One region of the Streptomyces spongiicola genome, then DNA from elsewhere that is predicted to be linked to it. Evidence: riboswitches for the same ligand, from Rfam matches in the RefSeq annotation. Region 1 holds a riboswitch; the other holds the start of a gene.

Region 1 (7,788 bases):
CCCTTGGCGGTCGCGTCCTGCTTCGCGTACTCCTCCAGCGACTTCGGCGAGTGGATCGCGAGCGCCTGCAGCGAGAAGCCGCCGGGCAGGTTGGCGGAGGGCTCGTTGACCTCGATGACCGCGGTGTTCTCGTCCTTGGCGGTGCAGGACTTGTAGTTCGCCTTCGGCGTCTCCTTGTCCTCGTTCGCCTTGAAGCCGCCCATGATGGTCTGCCAGTAGTAGGAGACCGCGCTCGACTGGTAGGTGCCCTTCCAGTTGAACCAGTGCTCGTAGTTGGCGCACACCGCGGCCGCGTTGAACGCCTCACCGTCGTGGAACTTCACGCCCTGGCGCAGGTTGAACGTCCAGACCGTACCCTCGGGATTGCTGGACCACTTCTCCGCGAGGCCTCCGACCAGTTCGCTGCCACCGGACTCGTGCTCCAGCAGCGCCTCGAAGGCCTGGCGGGTGACGCGGAAGGTCTCGCCGTCGCTGGCGAGCGCCGGGTCCAGGGAGCCCGGGTCACCCGGTGCGCCGAAGACGAAGGTGTCCTTGTCGCCACCCTTGTCACCGTCCTTGTCGCGCTCACTCGCACAGCCGGTCGCGACGAGGCCGACCGCTACGGCCGCTGTGATCACTTTGACGGCTCTGGACTTGAATGCTGGCATGGTCCACCCCTGGAATCCGCCTGTGGAGGAGGTCTTGACCGGCCGAACACTACAGACGAGTCCCGAACGGGAGAACAGTCCGCATAGCGGTGATGCACAGTCGAGACCCGGACAGTCGCCGAAACGGCGCGATCCGGGACATCGGACCTCCTCCCGTCGGCTTTCCCGGCTACACCGTGTCGTTGGCCGGGTGGGCGGTGCCGGTGACGGTGCGGGTACGGGTACGGGGTGGGACCCCGGGCGCCGCCTGGAGCCTCAGCCCGGCGGCTCAGGGGAACCACGGGAACCACGAGAACCACGGGAACCACGGGAACCACGGGGACACCCGGGGGAACAGGTGAACTGGGGCGAACTCAGATGCGGTTGAGGGAAACCGAGGGGTGATCGAGAGGCGCTGGGGGCGCCGAGAGGCACTGGGGGCGTGCGGGGACCGGGAGGCGCTCAGAGCCACCGGGAGGACCTGGGAGGACCTGAAAAACCTGAGGGGAACTGAGGTGACCTCAGGGGCCAACTCAAGGGAGGATCCGGGGGGAACGCTGTGGAACGCGGCGGAACTCAGCCGAACTCAGCGGGACTCAGCGGGACTCAGCGGGACTGGGCGGGCGGGTATCCGTAGCCGGGCTGCCGGGGAGGGCCCGCGTGGGCCTCCCGGTCGTAGAACGGCCGGGTGTTGGCCCTCAGCCACATGGCCACCGGGTCGTAGTCGTCGGACATCGCGACGGTGGACACCGGAAGACCGTCCGGCACGGCGGCGATCGACTGCTGCATCATGGCGCGCACGGACTCGACGGACTGCTGGCCCGTGTCGTAGAGGTCGAGGCCGATGGCGAGGTACGGAGCGCCGAGCGACGGCTGCACCCAGGCCCTGCGCAGCGACCGGACGACCGGGGTGCGGTGCGCGTTCTGTGTGAGCAGCGCGTAGAACTGGGGGATCTCGATGGCCGGTTCCGCCAGCCGCAGGGGCCCGGCGGGCATCCGGTCGAGGCCGGTGGCGATCCGTCGCAGATCGGGCCAGGGGATGCCGACGCCCCCGCCCTGCGCGTGCGGGTTGAGCCAGATGCCCCAGCGGTCGGGGAAGAGGGCACGGGCGACGTCGGCGCCGGCTACCACCTCGTGGGCCCTGGTCCAGCCGGACGCCGAGAGTTCCTCGGCCGAGGTGACACAGGGGGCGTACCCGAGGCCGTCCACCTCCATGTTGCCGTACTGGGCGTCGGGCGAACCCGCCCGGCCGTGCCAGAGGAGCATCCACACCCGGCCGCCGGTGAGGGCCTGGAGCAGCGCCTCGTAGGCGTCGTAGCGCCCGGGCGTCACCTGGCGCAGCATGTGCTCGACCTGCCCGGCCGCCGCGGTGCCTGACGCACTCACTCTGGGTCCCGCCCCTCTTCGATCCGCCGTTCCCTCGCGCCGCCCTGGGCACGCGAGTGCGGCGGCCACGTCATCAAACCAGCTTAAGCGGCCGTAACGACACCAACGCGACCTCTACGCGTACTGCCGGGTGTAGAACGGCCGGACCCTGGTCAGCATCCAGTCGCCGACGGGGTCCTGGGCGATGTCGAGCAGCACCAGGTTGACCGGCCACTTCACGGCGACCCGGCCGAGGGCCCGGCCGAGGGCGTCCATGGGGGCGGCGCGGTCGGAATCGTCGAAGGCGGAGAGCTGGACGCCGACGAACAGGACCGGCGGGTCGCCCTCGATGCTGGCCAGGATCCTGCGGGCGGTCTGGACGACCCGGGTCGACTCGAACTCGCCCGCCGCGGCGGCGAGGAAGTCGACCGGCTCCTCCTGCCAGTCGGGCTCGAAGAGCCGGACCCGGCCGCCGCTCGCCGCGCCCTGCCGAGGGCCCCCGGGAGCGGAGGAGCCGCCCAGCGGCGAGGAATCCGTCCGGCACAGCTCGGCCACCGCGGGCGGGGGCAGCGGTACACCGACCGTGCCACCGGGGTTCACCGCGATGCCGAGCTGCGGGGGCAGCCCCCGGGCGAACTCGACGGCGGGCGCGACCGTGCCGGACATCTGGTCGCCCGCGCAGAGGCGGAACTGCTCCCGGGAGCTGAAGACGGGGACGTAGGGGATGCCGTCGATCTCGACTGTCGGCAGGTCGAGGCCGGCACTGTCGGGACCACCTCCGTTGGGCAGCGGTACCCACACCGGGCTCCGCGCCAGCACCTCCACGAGCCGCGCCCCGGCCGAGGTGTTCCCGACCGATGCGGCCAGCACCTCTTCGAGCTCATTGGCGGGCCATGTCGTGTCCACTGCGATCCCTGCTCCCCCCGCCGACCCGGACGGGCCGGCCGCGACGTCCTGCGAAGCAGGGTAGCGGCCGCCGCGATGGTGGCGCGGGCGCGGACCGGTGCGCGGGAACGGGCGCAGGCTCGGACTCGGGCGCGGGAACGGGTGCGGACTCGGGCGCGGGCGCGGGAACGGGCGCAGGCTCGGACTCGGGCGCGGGCGCAGGCTCGGACTCGGGCGCGGGTGCGGGAACGGCCCGCGCGGACCTCCGCCCCTCGCCTCGGCGGAAGCCTGTGGAAGCGGCGGGGCGCCCCGGCGCGGAGCCTCGGTGCGCACGGCGCTCCGCCATGCCCGGGCGGCGCGGAGCAGGGCGGCGCGGAACCGCCCGGACGACGCGGAACCGCCCGGACGGCGCGGCACGGCGCTGAGCCACGCCCGGGCGGAGCCCCGACTGAGGGGAGCCTCGCCCGCCCGGAGCCCGCTCTCCCCGACACTCCCTCCCCGACAGGCCCTTCCCGGACACTCCCTCCCCGACACGCCCTCGGCCCGGCCCGGCCCAGCCCCGACAGGCCCTCGGCCCGCCCTCGGCTCAGGCCTGCTCGGCGAAGCCGATCCGGCTCAGCGCGGAGGCCGCGGTCCGGTCGAGAAGGGTCGCGGAGGCGCAGCCCGCGGGGAGGCGGCCGCCCTCGACGGCCCGCAGGATGCGGGAGACCGCTCGGCGGTGGCGCGCGAAGGCGTAGCCGGACACACCGCGGCCGCGCTCCCGCTGCCCCGCGCGGGCGGTCTCGGGGGCGACGTCCAGCAGCAGCAGATGGAGGCCCCCGCCCCGCCTGCGGGCCTCGCGGGCCAGCCAGCGCCGGACCCATGACTGCGTACCGCAGTCGTGCACGATCACGCTCTCCCCGGAGCGCAGCGCCCGCCGCAGCCCCGCGTAGTGGGCGAGGCGGACGAGCGGGCGGTAGACGGCGTACGGCACGGCGCGGGGCATCCGCCGGTCCCAGCGGTCCCGGGTGTCCTGGGAGTCGATCCCGCCGCCCTCGGCCGCCCGCCGGATGAGCGTGGACTTGCCGCTGCCCGGGAGCCCGGAGATCACCACCAGGTCGCCGCGGCGGAAGACCAGGGCGCGCGGGCCGTGCCCCTGCCGTTCCCGCAGGTCGCGTACGGGGGGCGGGGCCGCGGTGAGGCCGGCCGGCAGGCCGCGCCCGGCGGCCCCGGCGGCTCGCGCGGGGAATCGGGGCCGGGCGGGCACCCCTGCGGTCGCCGGATACGCACCGGACTGCTGCAACGTCATCAGCTCACTCTCCCCCTGTAGGGTCTCGAGACCCTGCCCAAGAAGCTTAAAGAAAAGGTAATGGCCACCGGGTGATTTGCCGACGCGAGCGCCCGTGCAATGATGGCCGCGCAAACTGCATACCGGCCGCTTGAATCCGCGCGGGAGAGTCCCGGCCACTGTGTGGGCCCGGGCGCCGAAGGAGCAAGTCCCTCCCTTGAATCTCTCAGGCCCCGTACCGCGCGCGACGAGGCAGATCTGAAAAGCGGACCGCAGCTCCTGCGGTTCCACCCAAGGTGCAAGTCACGCCCTCCGCGTACGTCCGCTTACGTGTGGTCGTGACGAACCTCTCAGGTTTTGATGACAGATGGGGAGGATCGTCCTGGCCAGTCATGCCCTGGGAGCCCCATCCATGAGCAACGCCCCCCGTCTCACCTCACTCGACGCCCTGCATCGCTCGCTGGGCGCGACCATGACCGATTTCGCGGGCTGGGACATGCCGCTGCGGTACACGAGCGAGCGCGACGAGCACCACGCCGTCCGGACGAAGGCCGGTCTCTTCGACCTCTCCCACATGGGTGAGATCACCGTCACCGGGCCGCAGGCCGCCGCCCTGCTGGACTACGCGCTGGTCGGCAACATCGGCGGCGTCGCCACCGGCCGCGCCCGCTACACGATGATCTGCCGGGAGGACGGCGGCATCCTCGACGACCTGATCGTCTACCGCCTCGGCGACACGGAGTACATGGTCGTCGCCAACGCCTCCAACGCGCAGACCGTTCTCGACGCCCTCACGGAGCGTGCCGAGGGCTTCGACGCCGCCGTACGCGACGACCGTGACGCATATGCGCTCATCGCCGTACAGGGCCCCGAGTCACCGGGCATCCTCGGCTCGCTCACCGACGCCGACCTGGACGGACTGAAGTACTACGCCGGCCTCCCCGGCACCGTCGCCGGCGTCCCGGCGCTGATCGCCCGCACCGGCTACACCGGCGAGGACGGCTTCGAGCTGTTCGTCGAGCCGCGGCACGCGGAGGCGCTGTGGCGGGCGCTGACCGAGGCCGGCGCCCCGGCCGGCCTGGTGCCCTGCGGCCTGTCCTGCCGGGACACGCTGCGCCTGGAGGCGGGCATGCCGCTGTACGGGCACGAGCTGACCACGTCGCTCACCCCCTTCGACGCCGGTCTCGGCCGGGTCGTGAAGTTCGAGAAGGAGGGCGACTTCGTCGGCCGCAAGGCGCTGGAGGCCGCCGCCGAGCGCGCCGCCGCGAACCCGCCGCGCAGGCTGGTCGGCCTGGTCGCCCGGGGCCGCCGGGTCCCCCGGGCCGGGATGACCGTGGTCGCCGGTGGCGAGGCCGTCGGCGAGGTCACCTCCGGAGCCCCTTCGCCGACCCTCGGGAAGCCGCTCGCCATGGCCTACGTGGACGCCGCGCACGCCGGGCCCGGCACGGAGGGCGTCGGCGTGGACGTCCGCGGTACCCATGAGCCGTACGAGGTCGTGGCGCTCCCCTTCTACAAGCGCCGGAAGTAGTCCCTCGGGTTCCGCCGGCGCCGGGAGCACTCACTCCGGCATCCCCCCATCAGCAGCACGTCCCCGCGTACAGGAGAATTCAGGTCATGAGCAACCCCCAGCAGCTGCGGTACAGCAAGGAGCACGAGTGGCTGTCGGCCGCCGAGGACGGCGTCTCGACGGTCGGCATCACGGAGCACGCGGCGAACGCCCTGGGCGACGTCGTCTACGTCCAGCTCCCGGAGGTCGGTGACACGGTGACCGCGGGCGAGACCTGCGGCGAACTGGAATCGACCAAGTCGGTCAGCGATCTGTACTCCCCGGTGACGGGCGAGATCGTCGAGGCCAACCAGGACGTCGTGGACGACCCGTCGCTGGTGAACTCCGCCCCCTTCGAGGGCGGCTGGCTGTTCAAGGTGCGGGTCGCGCAGGAGCCGGAGGACCTGCTCTCCGCCGCCGAGTACACCGATTTCGCCAGCTGAGCAGGACCCGACCCTAGGGAACGCATGATGTCGCTTCTCAACACCCCTCTCCACGAGCTCGACCCGGATGTCGCCGCCGCCGTCGACGCCGAGCTCCGCCGCCAGCAGTCCACCCTGGAAATGATCGCCTCGGAGAACTTCGCCCCGGTCGCGGTCATGGAGGCGCAGGGCTCCGTCCTGACCAACAAGTACGCCGAGGGCTACCCCGGCCGCCGCTACTACGGCGGCTGCGAGCACGTCGACGTCGTCGAGCAGATCGCGATCGACCGCATCAAGGAGCTGTTCGGCGCCGAGCACGCGAACGTCCAGCCGCACTCGGGTGCCCAGGCCAACGCGGCGGCGATGTTCGCCCTGCTGAAGCCGGGCGACACCATCATGGGCCTGAACCTCGCGCACGGCGGGCACCTGACCCACGGAATGAAGATCAACTTCTCCGGCAAGCTCTACAACGTGGTCGCCTACCACGTCGACGACGCCACCGGCCAGGTCGACATGGCCGAGGTGGAGCGGCTCGCCAAGGAGTCCAGGCCGAAGCTGATCGTCGCCGGCTGGTCGGCGTACCCGCGCCAGCTGGACTTCGCCGCGTTCCGCCGGATCGCGGACGAGGTCGGCGCGTACCTGATGGTCGACATGGCCCACTTCGCGGGTCTGGTGGCCGCCGGGCTGCACCCGAACCCGGTGCCGCACGCCCATGTCGTGACCACGACCACCCATAAGACGCTGGGCGGCCCGCGCGGCGGTGTGATCCTCTGCACGGCCGAGCTGGCCAAGAAGATCAACTCCGCGGTCTTCCCCGGCCAGCAGGGCGGCCCGCTGGAGCATGTGATCGCCGCCAAGGCGGTGTCCTTCAAGGTCGCGGCCTCGGAGGAGTTCAAGGAGCGCCAGCAGCGCACCGTGGAGGGCGCGAAGATCATCGCCGAGCGCCTCGTCCAGGACGACGTCGGCGGCGCCGGGGTCTCCGTCCTGTCCGGCGGCACGGACGTCCACCTCGTGCTCGTGGACCTGCGGCACTCCGAGCTCGACGGCCAGCAGGCCGAGGACCGCCTCCACGAGGTCGGCATCACCGTCAACCGCAACGCCGTCCCGAACGACCCGCGCCCCCCGATGGTCACCTCAGGCCTGCGGATCGGCACCCCGGCACTCGCCACCCGCGGCTTCCGGGCCGAGGACTTCCGCGAGGTCGCCGACGTCATCGCCGAGGTGCTCAAGCCCTCGTACGATGCACAGGCCCTGAAGGGACGCGTCTCGGCACTCGCCGCGAAGCACCCCCTCTACCCTGGTCTGTAAGCAGACCAGAGCACGACCGACGGGGCACCGCGCACACCGCGCACACCGCGGACGGTGAGTGCGGTGCCCCGCACCGTGCACCGGCGCGCACCCACGCGCCCCCCTGCCCCGGCCACGCCGCCGGGGGTCCGGACCGCGGCACAGCCGCACCGGGACACCGCGTCCCCCGGGAAAGCACAGCCATCCACAAGGAGTACCACCCGTGGCCATCTCGGTCTTCGACCTGTTCTCGATCGGCATCGGGCCGTCCAGCTCCCACACCGTCGGCCCGATGAGGGCGGCCGCCATCTTCGCCCGCCGGCTCAAGAACGAGGGCGTACTGGCCCACACCGCGGCGATACGCGCGGAGCTGTACGGCTCCCTCGGCGC
Region 2 (7,788 bases), 2.1 Mb from region 1:
GCTCGTCGCCGTTGGCGCGGTGGTAGGCACGCACCGCGAGGAGACCGGCGAGCTCCCCCTGGGATCCGGCGTTCGGCTGGAGGGAGACCCTGTCGTAGCCGGTGACCTCGGCGAGGCGCTCCTCCAGCTCGTGGATCAGGGTCAGATAGCCCTCGGCCTGCTCCACGGGGGCGAAGGGGTGGATCTGAGCGAACTCCGGCCAGGTGACCGGCTCCATCTCGGTGGTCGCGTTCAGCTTCATCGTGCAGGAGCCGAGCGGGATCATGCCCCGGTCCAGCGCGTAGTCGCGGTCGGCCAGCCGGCGCAGGTAGCGGAGCATCGCCGTCTCGGAACGGTGCGCGTGGAAGACCGGGTGGGTGAGGTAGTCGTCCTCGCGCAGCAGCGCCGCCGGCAGGGCGTCCCCGGCCGTCGTGTCGAGCGCCTCGATGTCGCCCTCGACGCCGAAGGCCGCCCAGACGGCGGACACCTGGGCCCGCAGGGTGGTCTCGTCGCAGGAGACCGACACATGGTCGGCGTCGACGAGGCGCAGGTTGACGCCGCCCTCGCGGGCCGCGGCCACGACCTCGGCCGCCCTGCCCGGGACGCGTGCGGTCAGCGTGTCGAAGAACGTGCCGTGCACCAGCCCGACGCCGCCGGCGCGCAGCCCCTCGGCGAGGATCACGGCGTAGCGGTGGGTGCGGCGGGCGATCGTCCGCAGGCCCTCGGGGCCGTGGTAGACGGCGTACATCCCGGCCATGACGGCGAGGAGCACCTGGGCGGTGCAGATGTTGCTGGTGGCCTTCTCGCGGCGGATGTGCTGCTCGCGGGTCTGCAGCGCGAGGCGGTACGCCTTGTCGCCGTCGGCGTCGACGGACACCCCGACCAGCCGGCCGGGCAGGCTGCGGGCGTGCTTCTCCTGCACGGCCATGTAGCCGGCGTGCGGGCCGCCGAAGCCCATGGGGACGCCGAAGCGCTGGGTGGTGCCGACGGCGATGTCCGCGCCGAGTTCACCGGGCGGGGTGAGCAGGGTCAGCGCGAGCAGGTCGGCGGCGACGGTGACGACCGCACCGAGTTCGTGCGCCCGGTCGATGACGGGCCTGAGGTCGCGGACGGCACCGGAGGCTCCCGGGTACTGGAGCAGGACGCCGAAGACGCCGCGCTCGGCGATCTCCGCGGGGATGCCGGCGTCGAGGCCGGCCACGACGACCTCGACGCCGGCCGGCTCGGCCCGGGTCTCGATCACGGCGATGGTCTGCGGCAGCGCGTCGGCGTCGACCAGGAAGACGCCGTTCTTGACCTTGCCTACGCGCCGGGACAGCGCCATGGCCTCCGCGGCTGCGGTGCCCTCGTCGAGCAGCGAGGCGCCGGAGGTGGGCAGTCCGGTCAGGTCGGCGACCATGGTCTGGAAGTTCAGCAGCGCCTCCAGACGGCCCTGCGAGATCTCCGGCTGGTAGGGCGTGTACGCGGTGTACCAGGCCGGGTTCTCCATCACGTTCCGCAGGACGACCGGCGGGGTGAAGGTCCCGTGATAGCCGAGGCCGATCATCGGGGCGAGCACCTGGTTGCGGTCGGCGAGGCCGCGCAGCTCGGCGAGCACCTCGGCCTCGGTGCGCGCGCCGGGCAGCCCCAGGGCCTCGGTGCTCCTGATCACGTCCGGCACGGCGGCGGCGGTCAGCTCGTCCAGCGAGCCGTAGCCGATCTGCGCCAGCATCTTCGCCTGGGCCTCGGTGTCGGGGCCGATGTGGCGCTGCTCGAAGGGGGTGCCTCGCTCCAGTCGGGAGAGCGGAATGCGGTTGGCGGTCATTGCGGAGGCCTCCTGGTCGTGACGACCTGCGAGGGGCACCACGGCGCGGGTGCCCGGACGGCCTCCCCCTCTGTCATCTCAACCTGAGAGCTTCGCCGACGCGCCCGCGGGTACGCCGGCTTTCACCGTCGGTGAGAGCGGATGCCGTCCGACGCCCGCCCTGCTTTCCAGAGTGACCTCGTCCGTGCGGTACAGGGGCCTGAGAGATTCCGGGGAGGAGTTGCTCCTTCGGCGGCTCCGGCTTTCGCCGGGGCGCTCTCCCGCACGGGGTCAGCAGCCGCTGCCAGCGTACCAGCGTGGCCTCACCCGGCACTTTCGAGTGGACGGCGCCCGGGATGTGCACTTTCGTAGTGTTCAGCGAACCCGTGCGACCTGTTGGAGGGACCGTGCAGACCGACATCGATCCGCGCAGCCTGATCGGCCGCAAGGCGTTCGACCGCAACGGCACCAGGATCGGGACCGTGGACGAGGTGTACCTCGACGACGCGACGGGCGTGCCCGAATGGGCGGCCGTACGCACCGGGCTGTTCAGCCGGGACGCCTTCGTCCCCCTGGAACCCAGCGAGCTGGCGGGCGACGGTCTCCACATACCCTTCGAACGCGCGCTGATCAGGGACGCACCCGACTTCGGGGTCGGCCGCCACCTCTCCCCCGAGCAGGAACTGCAGCTCTACCACCACTACGGTCTCGACCTGCCGTCGCCGCCGGAGCGCCCCACCGCCCCACCGCCCCCCGGCGACGGGGTGGACGGCCCCGGCCCCGGCTCGGGCACCGGGCCCTCCGGGGACCGGGGCCTCGGGCGGCTCGCGGGCCAGGACGACTGACAGTCCCGGGGCCGCACCAGCGGCAGCGGGTCCGAAGGCTCCAGACGGGGGTCGTCGACGGCGAACGTCCGCACCCGGCCCGGCAGGGCCGACCACGGTTCCTCGAAGCGCACGGTGACCCTCCCGAGACCGCTTCCCTGCACCCATCCGGCGCCGTGGTCGGCATGCCGCACGTCCTGGCCGGCGGCCCAGTGCCGCTCGGCCGGCGGCGGCTCCTCCACCGGCGGCGGCGGCTGCTGCTGCCGGGACGGGGCCGCCTCGAGGCCGTCCTCGGGGCCGTCCTCGTGCCGGTCCCCCGCCGCGGCCTGCGCGAAGAGGTCCTCCTGCGTGTAGTCGGCGAGGCCGCTCACCCCCACGCCCAGCAGCCGCACCCCGCCCGTGGTGTCCACGGCCTCCAGGAGCCGGGCCGCCGCCTCCCGCACCACAGCGGGGTCGTCGGTGGGCCCGCGCAGCGTCTCCGACCTGGTCAGCGTCGAGAAGTCGAACCGCCGCACCTTCAGCACGATCGTGCGCCCCGAGTGCCCGGAGGCGCGCAGCCGGCGTACGCAGCGGTCCGCGAGCCGCTCCACCTCGGTCCGGATGCGGACCCGGTCGTGCAGGTCCACGTCGAAGGTGTCCTCCACCGAGACGGACTTGGCATCCCGCTCGGCGACCACCGGGCGGTCGTCCCAGCCCGCCGCCATCCGGAAGACCGCACCGCCGTGGGCCCTCCCCAGCAGCCTGACGAGTTCGGCCTCGCCCGCTCCGGCGAGATCCGCCACCGTGGTCATGCCCGCCCGCCGCAGATGCTCGCCCGTCGCCGGCCCCACTCCGGGCAGCGTCCGCACCGGCATCGGCCCCAGCAGCGCCCGCTCGGTGCCCGGCTCGATGAGCACCAGCCCGTCGGGTTTGGCCTGCTCTGAGGCGATCTTGGCCAGCATCTTGGAGGCCGCCAGCCCCACCGAACCCGTCAGGCCGGTGGCCGCCTGGATGTCCCTGCGCAGCCGCTCTCCGGCCTCCCGGGCCGAGCGGGCGTCATCGGCCGCCCCACCCGCCTCCAGGTCCACGAAGGCCTCGTCCAGGCTCAGCGGCTCCACCAGCGGCGAGAGCAGGCGCAGCAGCTCCATCACCTGGTCGCTGACCATCCGGTAGAGGGGGAAGCGCGGCACCAGGTACGCGGCGTTCGGGCACAACCGGCGCGCCTGCGCCATGGGCATCGCGGAGTGCACACCGAACCGCCTCGCCTCGTACGAGGCGGTGGCGACCACCCCGCGCGGCCCCAGACCGCCGACGACGACCGGCTTTCCGCGCAGACTCGGTTTCGCCGCCTGCTCCGCCGCGGCGAAGAACGCATCCATGTCCAGATGCAGGATGGTGGGCGCGGGTCTCACGGCTTCGATGCTGCCCTACCGCACCGACAATCGCCCGCACTCGCGTACGAGCGGGAACGACGGGCCCCGGGACACGGTGGCGCTCCGGCCGTGGCGGGATCCGGCGGTGGCGGGATTCACCTGCCCGCGCGAGCGTACGAGCCGGCCGGGAGGTTCAGCCCGCGCGTTCGCGGCGGCGCCTGGCCAGCTCGTCGCCCGGGTCGTGGCCGATCAGCGTCTCACCGGTGTCGATGCGCTCCCCGTGCAGTTGCGAGAGCGCCGCCTCGACGTCCCGCCACACCACGCCGACGGCGATCCCGAACACGCCCTGCCCGCCCTGGAGGAGGTCCACGACCTCGTCGGGCGACGAGCACTCGTACACGGTCGCGCCGTCGCTCATCAGGGTCATCCGCTCGAGGTCCGCGAAGCCCCGGGCGCGCAGGTGCCGCACCGCCGCCCGGATGTTCTGGAGGGCGACCCCCGTGTCCAGGAACCGCTTGACGATCTTGAGGACGACGACGTCCCGAAAGCTGTAGAGCCGCTGGGAGCCCGATCCGTGGGCGGGCCGCACACTGGGTTCGACCAGACCGGTCCGCGCCCAGTAGTCGAGCTGCCGGTAGGTGATACCCGCGGCCGCGCACGCGGTCGGCCCCCGGTAGCCCACGGTCTCGACTGCCGCGTCGGCTTGCGCACCGTCGTGAAGCGAATACGTCAGGCCCTCCGCGGAACCGCGCCCGTGGGAACCCGCCGCCGTACCGTCGCCGCTGCTTCTCACGCCGACCTCCGTCCTTGACCTGCCTTCTCGACGGTAGGGAGTCGTCCGGGGCGCGTCAACGATCGCCACACTCGGCACGCCGAGTGATAATCACCCTGAGAGTGGTTTCGCGTGCCCCTTTTCGGGGAAAACGTGGCCGAATGCCTCACGGAGCACCACCTCGGCCGGGCCCACCGTCGCGACCGGCGGGCATCGCACGTTGGAACGGATCGCGGTACCGGCCCGCGGATCACCCGCCGCCCGCGGATCACTGGTTGCTGGAGCCGAAGTCCTCCGGCGAGATCTGGTCGAGGAACTCGCGGAACTTCTCGACCTCGTCCTCCTGCTCGTCGGGAATCGCGATGCCGGCGTCGTCCAGCACACCGTCGCTGCCGTAGATCGGCGTACCGGTGCGCAGCGCCAGCGCTATGGCGTCGGACGGCCTGGCGCTGACCTCCACGCCGCTGGCGAAGACCAGCTCCGCATAGAAAACGCCCTCCCGCAGGTCGGTGATCCGCACCTCGGTGAGTTCCTGCCCGACGGCCTCCAGCACGTCCTTGAACAGGTCGTGGGTGAGCGGCCTGGCCGGCGCCATCCCCTGCTGCGCGAAGGCGATCGCGGTCGCCTCACCCGGTCCGATCCAGATGGGGAGATACCGATCGCCTCCCACTTCCCGCAGGAGCACGATCGGCTGGTTGGAGGGCATTTCCACCCGGACACCCACAACGTCGAGCTCGTTCACACAGCAACCCTAGGACGTGCCCGGCAGGTTTGGGTAGTCGGGTTCGGCCGAGACCGGCCGGAGCCCGCCCCTCCCTCAGGGGAGACGTACCCCCAGCGCCGTCTGCACCAGCGCCGAGTGCAGCCTGACCGAGAGTGCCGCCAGCTCCCTCGCGGTCGCCTCGGCATGCGCTCTGGTCTGCGGGTTGCGGTGCCGGCGCAGTGGTGCGACCACTTGTTCGACCAGACCCGCGTCGCGGTCGGCGGCGGCCTTCATCGCCCGCAGATGCCTCGGCTCCAGACCGAACCTGCCCAGGTCGGCGATCAGCCTGGCCACCGCCACGGACCCGGCTTCGTAGGAGGAGTCCGCCGAAGGGGTGATCAGGCCGTAGGCCTCCCACTCGCCGAGCTCCTCCTCGGTCGCTTCGGCGGCCGCGAGCAGCTCCGCCCGCCCGACACGCACCGCCGTGGGCCCCTCGGGCAGGCACTCGCCCGCCCCGCCGGAGGATCCCGCCGGTCCGCCCTGGGACGGGAACGGGGGCCGTTCGCCGCGCGCCAGGGCTTCGAGGTGCTCGCGGATGACCTTCAGCGGCAGGTAGTGGTCCCGCTGCATGCGCAGGACCCGCGCGAGCCGCTCGACGTCCCCGGGGCTGAACTTGCGGTAGCCGGACGGCGTGCGCCGCGGCTCGACGAGACCCTCGGCCTCCAGGAACCGGATCTTGGAGATGGTGACCTCGGGAAACTCTTCACGCAGCTGGTTCAGCACCGAGCCGATGCTGACCAGCCGGTCGCCGCCGGCGGTGCCGTGGCCGGCACCGCCCGCCGGAGTTCGCCGCATGGACGCCCCTGAGTCAGATGCCCCGCTGGTTCGCGTAGAAGACCAGCCGGTACTTGCCGATCTGAACTTCGTCACCGCTCGCCACGACGACCGAGTCGATCGGCTCGCGGTTGACGTATGTGCCGTTGAGGCTGCCGACGTCCGTGACGGTGAAGGTGCCGTCGGCCGCCCTGCGGAACTCCACATGACGGCGCGAGACGGTGAAGTCGTCGAGGAAGATGTCGCTCTGGGGGTGGCGGCCCGCCGTCGTCAGTTCGCTGTCGAGGAGGAAGCGGCTGCCGGCGTTGGGCCCGCGCCGCACCACGAGCAGGGCCGAGCCGAGCGGGAGGGCCTCGACCGCCGCCTGGGCCTCCGGCGACAGCGAGGGGAGGGGTGTCTGCCCCGTGGCCTCCGCCTCGTATGCCTCGATACCCGAGATGGAGATCGTCGAGGTCGTCTCCGAGGCACGTTCCGCCGGAACTCCGGACCGCAGCGGCGCGCCGCAGTTGGAGCAGAAGCGGCTGGTCTCTGCGTTGCGGTTGCCGCATCGCGCACACACCGGCATGGACGGGTCCTCCTGCCGCGGCTGCCCCGCGGGGGCATGGGATGCATACGGGTCGGGCGCAAACCCTCCACCCGTACTTGAGGTTGACGGTTCCCCGAAACCTATGCGGCCGGGACCGGCAGGGTCAACAGCAGACGCGCCCTGACCGCCCGGAATGTCACCACCGGCGATCTCGTCCCGGAACAGCGGGCGCTCGCCGCTCTGCTCCGCCTCCTGGCCGTGGCGCGGTACGCGATGACGGGCGGTGCCGCCCTCCTCGCGTGCGCTCTTGCCGAACAACTTCCCAAACAACTTCACGGGCGATTCCCCTTGACCGAAACAGACCCGCCCGTGGGGCAGGAACCCTGAATGAAAAAACCCGCCGACCCGGACGTCCTCACAACGTCCGTACCCTCCGGACAGTTTCCACCACGTAGCACTCTTACGATGCGCCGACCCCCCGCAACCCCTTGTCCATCTCCGGCTTCCCCGACACGGCCGCGGCTCACCGGGAGGACGACCGAGCGTAGTCAGGCCGCTCAAGCGGTCGCAAGGCATCCACGACGATCTTCTCCGCACGGGTCACGGTGACGGTGGCCTGCTCCTTCTCCAGGGTCTGCACCACCCCACCGGGAATGTTCAGCGCGGGCTCGAGGTCCTGGGACCTGCCGATGACCTTGAACCGGTACGGGGCGCCGATCCTCCTCCCGTCCACCCGGATCGAGCCGGCGTCGTCGGAGAAGTAGGAGTCCGCGACGACCCTCACTCCGTTGACCTGGATCGCCTCGGCCCCCGCGGCACGGAGTTCCTGGATCGCGTCGAGCAGCATGTCCGACTCGACCGCCCCGGCCCCGTCGCTGATGCTCAGCGTGATGCCCGGGCCCTGTGCCGCCACGGTACCGGCGAGGATGCCCAGCTGCCGCTCCTTCTCCTGCGTCTGCCTGCGCGCCTCTTCGGCCTGGTCCGAGCTGGTCTCCAGCTCGGTCCGCTGCTCCTC

What was found. Region 1 has a riboswitch for glycine ahead of gcvT (glycine cleavage system aminomethyltransferase GcvT). Riboswitches for the same ligand answer to the same signal wherever they lie in the genome.
Region 2: it holds a riboswitch for glycine, as region 1 does, so the genes downstream of both, gcvP (aminomethyl-transferring glycine dehydrogenase) here and gcvT (glycine cleavage system aminomethyltransferase GcvT) in region 1, are expected to answer to the same signal.

The regions. Positions count from the first base shown of each region.
Region 1 covers NZ_CP029254.1:4,621,152-4,628,939, reverse strand. The annotation lists gene DDQ41_RS20390 (ABC transporter substrate-binding protein) at 1-647, opposite strand, end outside; gene DDQ41_RS20380 (enhanced serine sensitivity protein SseB C-terminal domain-containing protein) at 1,233-2,012, opposite strand; gene DDQ41_RS20375 (enhanced serine sensitivity protein SseB) at 2,127-2,897, opposite strand; gene DDQ41_RS20365 (AAA family ATPase) at 3,463-4,164, opposite strand; glycine riboswitch at 4,296-4,394, shown strand; gene gcvT (glycine cleavage system aminomethyltransferase GcvT) at 4,556-5,671, shown strand; gene gcvH (glycine cleavage system protein GcvH) at 5,758-6,132, shown strand; gene glyA (serine hydroxymethyltransferase) at 6,160-7,419, shown strand; gene DDQ41_RS20345 (L-serine ammonia-lyase) at 7,622-7,788, shown strand, end outside.
Region 2 covers NZ_CP029254.1:2,532,033-2,539,820, forward strand. The annotation lists gene gcvP (aminomethyl-transferring glycine dehydrogenase) at 1-1,783, opposite strand, end outside; glycine riboswitch at 1,961-2,056, opposite strand; partial or broken gene DDQ41_RS33010 (PRC-barrel domain-containing protein) at 2,119-2,301, shown strand; gene DDQ41_RS10980 (DNA polymerase IV) at 2,463-3,977, opposite strand; gene DDQ41_RS10985 (MerR family transcriptional regulator) at 4,132-4,731, opposite strand; gene DDQ41_RS10990 (bifunctional nuclease family protein) at 4,979-5,452, opposite strand; gene ftsR (transcriptional regulator FtsR) at 5,528-6,268, opposite strand; gene DDQ41_RS11000 (zinc-ribbon and FHA domain-containing protein) at 6,282-7,214, opposite strand; gene DDQ41_RS11005 (DUF881 domain-containing protein) at 7,297-7,788, opposite strand, start outside.